4 regions of the Alistipes sp. AF48-12 genome follow, and region 3 is predicted to be linked to each of the others. Evidence: riboswitches for the same ligand, from Rfam matches in the RefSeq annotation. Region 3 holds a riboswitch; each other region holds the start of a gene.
What was found. A riboswitch is a leader RNA that binds a small molecule or an ion and turns the genes downstream of it on or off. The one in region 3 is predicted to bind cobalamin.
Positions count from the first base shown of each region.

Region 1: linked by a shared signal. The riboswitch ahead of DW082_RS00670 (TonB-dependent receptor) and the one ahead of DW082_RS04780 (cysteine-rich CWC family protein) in region 3 are both predicted to bind cobalamin.
Region 2: linked by a shared signal. The riboswitch ahead of DW082_RS10730 (ribonucleoside triphosphate reductase) and the one ahead of DW082_RS04780 (cysteine-rich CWC family protein) in region 3 are both predicted to bind cobalamin.
Region 4: linked by a shared signal. The riboswitch ahead of DW082_RS13265 (TonB-dependent receptor) and the one ahead of DW082_RS04780 (cysteine-rich CWC family protein) in region 3 are both predicted to bind cobalamin.

Region 1 covers NZ_QUDJ01000001.1:131,323-134,436, forward strand. The annotation lists gene DW082_RS00655 (RteC domain-containing protein) at 1-535, opposite strand, end outside; tRNA gene DW082_RS00665 (tRNA-Ser) at 1,292-1,380, opposite strand; cobalamin riboswitch at 1,523-1,737, shown strand; gene DW082_RS00670 (TonB-dependent receptor) at 1,883-3,114, shown strand, end outside.
Region 2 covers NZ_QUDJ01000016.1:39,382-42,495, forward strand. The annotation lists gene DW082_RS10720 (diaminopimelate dehydrogenase) at 1-143, shown strand, start outside; gene def (peptide deformylase) at 171-728, shown strand; cobalamin riboswitch at 906-1,113, shown strand; gene DW082_RS10730 (ribonucleoside triphosphate reductase) at 1,228-3,114, shown strand, end outside.
Region 3 covers NZ_QUDJ01000005.1:137,895-141,008, forward strand. The annotation lists gene DW082_RS04775 (O-antigen ligase family protein) at 1-742, shown strand, start outside; cobalamin riboswitch at 1,324-1,532, shown strand; gene DW082_RS04780 (cysteine-rich CWC family protein) at 1,632-1,865, shown strand; gene accC (acetyl-CoA carboxylase biotin carboxylase subunit) at 1,862-3,114, shown strand, end outside.
Region 4 covers NZ_QUDJ01000028.1:12,566-15,679, reverse strand. The annotation lists gene DW082_RS13265 (TonB-dependent receptor) at 1-1,996, opposite strand, end outside; cobalamin riboswitch at 2,105-2,308, opposite strand.

The DNA.
Region 1 (3,114 bases), on a different contig from region 3:
GGAAATAGGTGCGGCTCTCGCTCTTGCAGCGTTTGATGTCCGTATAGGCGTTATAGCAATGGCTGTCCTTTATTTCCAGCCCGAATATCTGACCGAAAAACGCAGCCAGCTCCTTGATGTCGTTCTCTCCGTCGTTGATACAGCCGATCTCGTCGAACGCATAGATGATCTCCACCAACTCGACGAGACTACCCGTCCAGCGGAAAGGCGTGTCCGGAATATCGGATTTTTGCGCCGACAGCGGAGGCGTCTGGGTTTGGAGGTATCGAAACATCCGACGCACGAACGTCAGGGCTTTGCGGATAGGAATTGTATGGGAAGATTCCGCCTTGTGAATCTCGTGCAGACAGCCCAGTTCCTTTTCGATATAGGCGAGCGTGAAGATAAGGTGATGCCGCTGGGATGGCGGAGCGCAGCATACGGTGCAAACCTCTTTGATGAACTCGTTATATACCGACGGCGTTATGGTGCGGGCGTCGGCTCCGTCATTGATCAGACGGAAAAATTCGTTTTTTGTAAGTATGAGGAAATCCATTCAGTTTCTGTTTTTCGGGTTGTTGTACTCCGTGACTAATTACGTGTTGCGCACGCTTCACATAAGAACAACCCCCTTTCCTGTGGAATGGATCGTATCGGATTGATAATTTATAAGTTATTGGATTGATTTTCGTATGACGAGCCGTTTCCACCCCGCAAGTCATAGGGTCATCCCTGCGATTGCGTATGCGAAAATACTATTATACCCCCTGCGGCTTGCAGCCGCAGGGGGTACAACGAAAACGGATAGCCCTGCCGCAGAGCGGCTATTCTTTCACGGGCCGGACGGAGAAGCCCCAGCTTTTCCCACTTGAAGGGCTCGGGCTGATTCCATTTTTGCTTATCATGAACTGACGCCCAGAATGGGTCGCAGTCGCTTGTCCCGTCCAGTAACCGTATGTATATCCGTCGTAATATATTACGTGGCCATCCGTATAGTACCGTATTCCCTGGCCTGGAATAAAGATCGTGCTTCGCCGTTGAGTGATACACGCTTGCGCGGCGAGAGTTTCGACGTCCGCCCCGTTCGAGAATAACAAGAGAGCGGAGCGGCCGGGCATCCGTTTCCGTTGTACCCCCTGCGGCTGCAAGCCGCAGGGGGTATAATAGTATTTTCGCATACGCAATCGCAGAGACGGCCCTATGCCCCCTCATTTGTGTCCTTAACGGAGAAAAAAGAAAACACCCAAACTTACATTTTAGGGTGTAAATCTGGGTGCTATCCTTGTAATTCGCTGACAATCAGCCTTGTTTGCGGAGAGTTAGGGATTCGAACCCCAGGAACCACATAAGCGGTTCAACAGATTTCGAGTCTGCCCCGATCGACCACTCCGGCAACTCTCCTATTGCGGATGCAAAGATAATACTTTCCGGGATATATTTTCCATCCCGGACGTATTTTTTTGAAAAACACTCCGACGGCACACCGTCCAAACGTCCGGACGCACATTTTTTTACGATCCGGCAGCATCGTCCCGAAAAAAAACTATCTTTGCCGTGCAAAGGTTTCCGCATCGCGCTTTCGACCGCGATCAGGGAATTAAAAGGGAATGCCGTGCGAATCGGCAACAGTCCCCGCTGCTGTAAGTTTCAGTTCCGAAAGGAATAAAATGTTTCGACACTCTTGGCCACTGACATCGAGTCGGGAAGGCGCCGAAACGGAAACGAGTCAGAAGACCTACCTTTGCTTTACGGATTTTACAGTCTGCGGTGAACAGACGAAAATCGACGGAATTTCCGGCTGACCTATTTGCGCACGATGCCGCCCGCTGTAAAACCGAATTGGATTTTTTAACGATCAACGAGCGGCATGGAACGTATTCCTCCCATTTATCTCTTCCTGTTTATGTGTTGCCTGACACCGGCGGCGCTTTATTCGCAGAACGGCTCCGACAGCCTGACACGCAAAGCGTATCCGGACAGCCTACGCCATTACAGCATCGACGAGGTGACCGTATACGGACAGAACCAACCGTCCCGGATTATCCCCGCCCAGGAACTCTCCGGCAAAGAACTGCAGCGACTCAACGCCCTGTCGGTCGCCGATGCGGTACGCTATTTTTCCGGGGTGCAGATCAAGGATTACGGCGGAATCGGAGGACTCAAAACCATCAATATCCGTAGCATGGGCACCCAGCACGTCGGCGTTTTCTTCGACGGCATCCAACTCGGCAACGCACAGAACGGGCAGATCGACCTGGGACGCTTTTCGCTGGACAACATGGAATCCATTTCGCTGTACAACGGGCAGAAAAGCGCGGTATTCCAGCCGGCTAAAGATTTCGCATCGGCCGGTTCGATTTACATGCAGACGCGAACGCCCCGTTTCGACCGAGACGGAAAAAACAACCATTTCGGCGTGTCGATGAAAACCGGCTCTTTCGGCACGGCCAACCCGTCGATCCTGTGGGAACACCGGTTCAACGACCGGCTCAGCAGTTCGTTCAACGTCGAATACCTGTACACCACGGGCCGCTACAAGTTCAGCTACACGAAAAAAAACGGATACGACACGACTGAAGTGCGCCGCAACGGCGACGTGCGCGCCCTACGGGCCGAAGGCGGCCTTTTCGGCCTGGTACGCAACGGCGAATGGAAAGCGAAAGTCTACTTTTACAACTCGGAACGGGGCTACCCGGGCGCTTCGGTGCGACAGGAACCCGGACGGTTCCGGCACGAAGACCGGCAGTGGGACGACAACTTTTTCGTACAGGGTTCTTTCCGGAAAACCTTCAGTCCGTTTTACAGTCTGTTGCTGAACGGCAAGTACGCCTACGATTACCTGCACTACCTGTCCGATCCGCGCCTCGACGAGAGCACGATGTATGTCAACAACCACTACTACCAGCAGGAGACGTATTTATCGGCAGCCAACGAATTTACGTTTTTCAAATGGTGGAAAGCCAACCTCGCCGCCGATTTCCAATGGAACACGCTGGACGCCGACTTGGTCGATTTCGTCTATCCGCAGCGCTATTCAGTACTGACGGCCGCGGCGACCTCGTTCGAATTTCCCCGGGTCAAAGTGCAGGCAAGCCTGCTGCACACTTATGTCCACGACCGGACGGAAGCCGTCGG
Region 2 (3,114 bases), on a different contig from region 3:
ATCCGGCGCTTACGGCCCAGATACTGGTCTCCTCGGCGCGGGCTTCTATGTTGCAGAAACCGGGATGCTACACGCTGATCGAAATCCCGATGATCGACCTGCTTCCCGGAGACCGGACGGAACTGATCCGGCATCTGGTATAACAGGATTAAAAACAGCAAACGAACGATATGTTACTTCCGATTTATATTTACGGTTCGGCGGTTTTGCGCAAAGAATCCGAAGACATCGCCAAAGATTATCCGGAACTGGACAAATTTCTCGAAAACCTGTGGGAAACCATGTACGAAGCCGACGGAGTCGGACTGGCCGCCCCGCAGGTGGGCCGCAACATCCGGATCTTCGTGGTCGACGCTTCGGTGAACGCCGACAAGGATCCGAGCCTGGCCGGTTTTAAAAAAGCCTTTATCAACGCGCACATCTACGAACGCTCCGGCGACGCCGTTCCGTTCGACGAAGGATGTTTGAGCCTGCCGGGAATCAACGAACGGGTCGAAAGGCCGTCGCGGATCAGGATCCGCTACGCGGACGAAAATTTCGTCGAGCACGACGAGGAGTTCGAAGGTTTCGCGGCGCGGGTCATCCAGCACGAGTACGACCACCTGGACGGCAAACTGTTCATCGACCACGTGTCGCCGCTGCGCCGAACTCTGCTGAAAAGCAAACTGGCCGCGATGACCAAAGGGAAATACAAAGCGCACTATCCCTGCAAACTGGTGAAAAAATAGTTTCCGCCCGTTTCCGGGATCTCTTTCAGGGCCGTTCGCCGTTTCGGGCGAGCGGCCTTTTTGCATACCGTCTTTCCCCGTCGCTTTCGGCGATGACAGCCAACCGTTTAATCGAATAGGTTTATAAGTTGTTAATAAGTATTCCGCCGAAAATGTTTTCCGTCGAAACGATTCGCTATGTTTGTGAAAACATTCGGTTCTCGATGCCGGGCTTCTCGCCCGGCGGGAGATCAAAAGGGAATCCCGTGAAAGTCGGGAACTATCCCCGTAGCTGTAAGTTCCTGCCAAAGGCCGCGCAAACCCGAATGCCACTGTCGGTTTACCCGATGGGAAGGCGCGCGACCCGGAACAAGTCAGAAGACCTGCCGGATGAATTGCATTGTAGCTTTCGGGTGAAGAGCGATCGAATGTCGGGGCCCTCCGTACGCGGCCCGATATCTTTTATCCTCCCGGAGTTACCATTTTATCTTATTGTTTAACTGTTTAAAATTCAAACAAGATGAATGGACAGACTCATTTACGGCAAATCGTAAAACGGACGGGCGAGATCGCCCAATTCAGTCCGGAGAAAATCGAACAGGCGATCTTCAAGGCCATGCGGGCCTCCGGTGCGCCGAACCGCAAAGAAGCACGCCGGCTGTGCGGCGAAGTGGTGGCCTCGCTCGAAAAAAACAGCGCCGAACAGACGCCGCACGTCGAACAGGTGCAGGACGCCGTCGAGCAGGCGCTGTACCGTCGCGGCGATTTCGCGCTGCTGAAAAACTACATGCTCTACCGTCGGCAGCACGAACAGCTCCGCGAATCGAAAGAGCTGTTTTCGAACCTCGACGTGATGGACGACTACCTGTCGCAGGACGACTGGCGGGTCAAGGAAAGCGCCAATTCGGCCTACTCGCTGCAAGGCCTCAACCAGCACATTTCGACGATGATTACTTCGCAGTACTGGCTCGGCCGGCTCTATTCCGAAGAGGTCGCCGACGCGCACAAAAGCGGAGCTATGCACATCCACGACTTGGGCTTCCTGAGCGTCTACTGCGTCGGCTGGGATCTGAAAGACCTATTGACGACCGGGTTCAAAGGAGTCGAAGGCAAAGCGCAGAGCGCGCCGGCCCGGCACCTGCGGACAGCGCTCGGACAGATCGTCAACTTCTTCTACACGATGCAGGGCGAAGCGGCCGGCGCGCAGGCCTTCTCGAATTTCGACACCTTCCTCGCGCCCTACGTCCGCTACGACGGGCTCGACTACGCGCAGGTCAAACAGTGCTTGCAGGAATTCCTGTTCAACCTGAACGTTCCGACGCGGGTCGGTTTCCAGACTCCGTTCACGAACATCACGATGGATCTGACCGTCCCCGACTTCCTGAAAAACGAGCCGGTGGTTTGCGGCGGCGAAATAAAAGAGGAGACCTACGGCGATTTTCAGCCCGAAATGACGCTGCTCAACAAGGCCTTCGCCGAGGTGATGTACGAAGGGGACGCGGCGGGCAGCCTGTTCTCGTTCCCGATCCCGACCTACAACATCACGCCCGATTTCGATTGGGAAAATCCCGATTACGACGGCATCTGGCAGATGACCGCCAAGTACGGCATCCCCTACTTCTCGAACTTCGTCAACTCGGACATGAAACCCGACGACGTGCGCAGCATGTGCTGCCGGCTGCGGCTCGACAAACGGGAACTAATCAAGCGCGGCGGCGGACTGTTCGCGTCGAACCCGCTGACCGGGTCGGTCGGCGTCGTGACGATCAACCTGCCGCGACTCGGCTACGAATCGGGGTCCGAGAAGTCGTTTTTCGAACGGCTGCGCCACCTGATGGAGCTGGCCCGCGAAAGCCTCGAAACCAAACGCAAGGTCATCGAGCGCTACACCGAAAAGGGACTCTATCCCTATTCGAAATTCTACCTGCGCCACATCCACGACCGTTTCGGCTGCTATTGGAAAAACCACTTCTCGACGATCGGCATCAACGGGATGAACGAATGCTGTCTGAACTTCCTCGGCGTCGGAATCGCCACCGAAGAGGGCGCGGCATTCGCCCAAAAAACGATGCGCTTCATGCGGGACGTGCTGGCCGTATTCCAGGAGGAAACCGGCAATATCTACAACCTCGAAGCCACTCCGGCCGAAAGCACCGCCTACCGGTTCGCGATGCTCGATACCAAGCGTTATCCGGATATCATCACGGCGAACCAAGCCGACCGACTGCTGAAAGGCGCCAAGCCTTACTACACCAATTCGACCCACCTGCCGGTAAACTTTACCGACGACCTGTACGAAGCGCTCGAAATGCAGGATCCGCTACAAGCGTTGTACACCGGGGGAACGGTGTTCCACGTCTTCACCGGCGAAAGCGCCGTATCGCCCGCAGCCGCCCGAGACATGGTG
Region 3 (3,114 bases):
GCTGCTGACGGCGCTGTGGATCGCAAGCCTGATCCGGGCTTATCGGAAAAACCCGAACGACGAATCGCACACGCTCGCGACGGCACTGTCGGCCGCGGCGGCGCTTTGCTGTTTTTCATACCCGCTCTCGTATCCGTTCACCGGGTCGATCGTCGCACTCGCGGCAGGCGGCCTGACGGCCCAGTCGCGCCGAAGTTGCGAACGGTTCCGCGCGCGGCGGGCTTCCGGAATCCTCGCCGCGCTGTCGTCCGCCGCGCTGCTGGGATTTACTGCGAAAGAAATGTATTACGAAAACCGATGGCACCGCGTGCAGAAAACCGCATCGTCCGATCGCCCGCCGCTGCCGGAATACGAGCGACTGTACCCGTTTTTGGATAAAAACGCTTATTTCCTCTACAATTACGCAGCGGAATTGAATGATGCGGGCGAAGCGGACAAAAGCCTCGAAGCGGCGACGGCCTGCGAAAAAATGCTGAACGACTACGACGTGCAGATGTTGAAAGCCGATGCCCACAAAAAGCGGCGCGATTTCCGCCGGGCGGAAGCCTGTTACCTGCTGGCGTCGCGAATGTGCCCCGGACGATTCATGCCGCTGTACGAACTGGTGAACGTATACGACAGCACGAACCGGCCGGACAGGGCGCAGGCTCTGGCGGCGGAGATCGCAGACAAACCCGTAAAAATACCGTCGGGACTCGTCTCCGCAATAAAAATAAAAATGCGGGAACGAGTCGGCGACTAATGCTAATTGCTGTTTCCTTCTTGTAGCCCCGCGCGCGCAGTCTCGAATGGCTCCGGAGTAGGCCGGAATGACAACAACATCAGAATCGGAGATACCGACGAGCTGTTCTACAGGAAAGACAAGAATGGATGGATTTCGCTGGGCAGGCAAAAGGCCCGGGATATCAAACTGACTTTCCACGACATACCGAACAAGGCCCTCTTTCTCTTACTGTATCTCAGCCCGGACAAGGAAATCGAATATTTACGGTCGACCGGGACGAGAAACAGATCTGGTAGTAATTCCGGAAAACGACCGCCCGGCAAACCGGATACGATCCGCAGGGAAAAAGCATTTTACGTTTCACGCGCGGATTCGTGCCGGCCGGAATCGATGAAAAATGCCGAAAGGCTCTCTCTCAGGAAATGTAAGTTATAATCAGGACGGCTCTCTCGCCCAAACCGGAAAATCGTTCTTTCATCGTCTTTACCCAGCGACATCCGTAGTTGACTGCAACACACAAACAACTAAATACAAAATATTTACAAAATAAAAAGAACGAAATTACAACGAAACAGTTGGAAGTAATGAAATAAATGTTTTAACTTTGACGGCGAATCGGTTCGCCTTTTTGCACTCAGAGAAAGGCGATAAAAGGGAACCGGGTGCGAATCCCGGACAGTCCCGCTGCTGTGAAACTCCGAACAACGTCCTGAAACGATCTGAATGGCCACTGGCGGCAAACGATAACGTCGGGAAGGCATCAGGACGGGAGTCAGTCAGAAGACCTGCCGGTTCAGGTGATGTTTTACCGTCCCGAGGGTTGGATGTTAAAACGTGGAAAGTTTAATCATTTTTTTTAATCCGGATCGTTCTGCTGAATGCAGACCGTTTGCGGTGTGTGATAACGATGGAAAAAGTTTGTCCTCGTTGCGGAACACGTTTTGCATGTTCCCTCGATGCTGTTATGGATTGCCTCTGCGCGGGCGTGGCTCTGGATGACGCCCAGCGTCGGTTCATAGCGGATAATTACGACGATTGCCTATGCAACGACTGCCTTCGCATACTCAGGGAGACCTTCTACTCGACAGGGATCAATCCCCGGTATGCTCCTATTGTAAAACCTAAATCATATAGCGAATGATCGAAAAAATCGTTATAGCCAACCGAGGAGAAATCGCCGTCAGAATCATCCGTTCCTGTCGCGAAATGGGAATCCGTTCGGTAGCTCTTTTCTCCGAAGCCGACCGCATGTCGAAACACGTCATGCTGGCCGACGAAGCGTATCCCATCGGCCCGGCTCCGTCGAAAGAAAGTTACCTCGACGTCGATAAAATCATCGAAACAGCTCTGAAATGCGGTGCGGACGCCGTCCATCCGGGATACGGTTTCCTATCGGAAAACGCCGGATTCGCACGAAAATGCGAAGTGGCGGGAATCACGTTCATCGGCCCGCGTGCGGAGACGATCGAACGGATGGGCGACAAGATCTCGGCCCGCCGGTCGATGACGGAAGCCGGCGTGCCCGTGGTGCCCGGCATCCAGCGCCAACTCGAATCGGCCACTGAAGCGGAACGGATCTGCCGAGAAATCGGCTTGCCGGTCATTCTGAAAGCGGCTTCCGGCGGCGGCGGCAAGGGTATGCGCCTGATCCGGTCGGAAAGCGAAATCGGCGAGGCGTACGCCGCCGCTAAATCGGAAGCTCTGTCGTCGTTCGGGGACGAAACAGTCTACATCGAAAAATACATCGAGGAACCGCACCACATCGAATTCCAGATACTGGGGGACGCGCACGGGAATATCGTCCATCTGTACGACCGGGAGTGTTCGGTACAGCGCCGCCACCAGAAAATCGTGGAAGAGAGTCCGTCGCCGTTCCTGACCGACGAACTGCGACAGGAAATGGGAAAGACCGCGGCGGCGGCGGCCCGGGCAGTCGGTTACGTCGGGGCGGGAACGATCGAATTTCTCGTGGACAAAAACCGCAACTTCTATTTCCTCGAAATGAACACCCGACTCCAGGTCGAACATCCCGTAACTGAAGAAGTGCTGGGCCTCGACCTGGTCAAAGAACAAATCTACATCGCCTCGGGCCGCCCGCTGCACCTGCGACAAACGGACATCGTCCAGCGGGGGCACTCCATCGAGTGCAGGATTTGCGCCGAGGATGCGGACAACGGCTTCATGCCTTCGCCGGGACTCGTCAAACAGGTTACCGAACCCAACGGGCTCGGAATCCGCATCGACAGTTACATTTACGAGGGTTACGAAATTCCTGTCTACTACGATCCGATGATCTCCAAACTGATCGTCCGGGCGACTACGCGCGAATACGCCGTCCAGCGTATGCGCGCGGCACTGGACGAATACAAAGTTACAGGCATCAAAACCAA
Region 4 (3,114 bases), on a different contig from region 3:
TGATTTTGAAGTTCGTCCCGGGCATCGGATAGCACTGGACGACTTCATACTGTTGGTTGAAAATATTGTTGACTTCGGCCGTGACCCGCATACCGACGCGGTTCCACTGAAAACTCTTGGACAGCGACATGTCGTGGGTATACCACGGTTGCGAATAGTTTTCCGGAATATTGGCCACCGCTTCGTACCGTTCGCCGGTATAGATAAAGCTGTAATTCCAGTCCCAGCTTTTATAGCTGCCGCCCAGTATGGCCGATCCGCTGTGCCAGGGGATATAGGGAATCTGCCCGCCGTACCATTGGCTTTCGGGATCGGTGAAATCCTGCGCTTTCTGGTAAGTGTAGTTCAGGCGGGCATTGAGGGCAACCTTCCCGAATTGGAAACCGGATTGTACCGACGCGTCGATGCCGCGTATCTCCACGTACCCGAGGTTGACCATCGTCCACTGGAACTGATTGGATGTGGGCATGGCGATGATCTTGTCGTCCACCTGATTGAAATAACCGTCCACCGATACGTCCAGATAAGTCAACCCGTGACCACCGAACGATTTGTTGTAAACGATCCCCACGTCGTACTGGGTCGTAAACTCGGGCTTCAACTGTTTGTTACCGATGAACGTATAATAAAGATCGTTGAACGTAGGCATACGGAATATCCGTTTGTAAAATGCCCTGAGTTGCAGATTTTCCGCGCTCCACGGGCGATAAGACATAACGACCGTCGGTGTGAACTGGCTCTTTTCCGGAGCTTCCTCGCCGAGGGCTTTGGTTTTGTCGTAGATATAAGTATGAAGCAGGCTGGCCTGCATACTGAATTTTTCGAACTGAACGGACGTGGCCAATGCCGTCAGGACGGAGTACCGCTGCGGACAGGCAAAGTCCACCAAGTCGGCATCGAGCGTGTTCCACTGGAAATCAGCGGAAAGGTTGACTTTCCACCAGTCGAAAAAAGAGAAGCCGTTTACGGCCGAGAAATAGACCTCCTGCTGCCGGTAATGGTTATCGACATACATGGTCGTCACGTCGAGCCGTGGATCGGACAGGTAATGCAGGTAATCGTAAGCGTACTTGCCGTTCAGCACGAGTGTATAAAGCGAACCGAACTGTTTGCGGAACGAAGACTGCACGAACAGGTTACGGTCCCACTGGCGGTCTTCGTGCTTGAACTTTCCCGGCTCCTCCCGCACCGAAGCGCCCGGATAGCCGCGTTCCGAGTCGTAGAAATAGACTTTGGCCTTCCACTCTCCGTCCCTGATCTTTCCGAACAGTCCGCCCTCCACCCTAAGAGCGCTGACATCGCCGTTACGCCGCACTTCGGTCGTATCGTATCCGTCCTTCTTCGCATAGCTGAACTTATACCGTCCGGTCGTATACATATATTCCGCATTGAACGAGCTGCTCAGTTTGTCGCTGATCCTATGTTCCCACAACACGGACGGGTTGACCGTACCGAACGACCCTCCTTTGACAGAAAAACTCAGGTTGTAATTTTTGACAGAATCGAAACGTGGTGTCCGGGTAGTCATGTAAACCGATCCCGCGGAGGCATAATCCTTAGCCGACTGGAAGATGGCGCTTTTCTGCCCGTTGTACAGCGAAACGGCCTCCATATTGTCCAGCGAGAAGCGCCCCAGGTCGATCTGCCCGTTCTGGGCGTTGCCCAACTGGATGCCGTCGTAGAACACCCCGACGTGCTGGGTTCCCATGCTCCGGATATTGACCGTCTTCAATCCCCCGATTCCGCCGTAGTCCTTGATCTGGACGCCGGAAAAATAACGAATGGCATCGGCCACGGAAACCACGTTCAGGCGCTCGAGTTCTGTTCCCGACAATTCCTGTGCGGGAATGATCTTCGGCAAGGTCCGGCGGCCGTAAACCGTCACTTCCCCAATCTCGTATTTACGGAGTACACTGTCCGATTCCTGAAGAAACGTCGTGTCTTTCGGCTGGGCGGCAACCGAAGTTGTAAAATACTTATTTTCAGTAAATTGCATGCAAGTTCATTCGTTTGCACGATTTACCTCTGCAGTTGACCGACAAAAACAAACGAAATACGATGTTTGGGAGAGCCAATTACATACCACCCGTGATCCCGCAGGGGTAAATCCTCGTTATCGCAAGGCAGGTCTTCTGACTCATTTCCTCCGCTGCGCCTTCCCAGTTTAAAACCAGTGGCAAAGAGTGCGCGGAGTTGCCCTATAAGGACTGAAACTCACAGCAACGGGTATTGTCGCAGATTCTCACTGCATTCCCTTTTATTCCCGGAAGCAGATAACTTCCGGAAAACCTTGCGGCACAAAATTACGGAAAATATTTTTAATTAATATTGTTACACTTTGGTAAACTTGCATGAAATTAAACAAAAGGCATATGCCAGCCTGTTACCTCTCTGCAAACTACCATTCTACTATTAGTAAAGTAAAAAACTATCTTTGACTTTATCGAATTATCACATGCTAACTCTATAAAACTGTAGCAAAGGATTATTGTAACCGGACACAAATATCATTTTATCATTTTGTAAGGCTACAACCGTAGTATTGACTACGATTGCAGCCTTACAAAGCACCAAACTGTACGACAGTATTCTTCTTGATACGCCCGACCGCGAACCGCCCAAACCGGGCTATTTCGCCGGTTATCAAGCTTGGTCGCCTGAAGCCTTATCGGCCAATTGTCCATTCTGTAACCCAATCCAGAAAGGCTGAATCTCTTTTATGGACCGAATTTCCCGGCACGCGTCGAGCGTGAGCAAGTTAGGTTTTGGTTTAACCAAAACATTTCGGTTTAACGGATTAAACCGAAACTCCTTTTGCTCCGGTGTCGCATTTTTCAGAACAGGCAAAACCTCAAACAGAGAAGCGTGGAGTTGCAAAAAACTCAAACAGCATTCATGTGGTCATATATTTCAGTCTGCCAATGACATGTATGTTAATCCGTTCCGGACTCTTCCGGATTATCCAAGACTATTCACGACACCGGGCGGGGAAACGCTACAACCAGTCTGAAACGGTTATATATTGCGGGCAAAATCATCATCCGGCCGCTTTTATAAAATGTAAAGAACCGATGAAAAACCGAGCGCACCGTATCCGCGACCGATGAGCCTTTC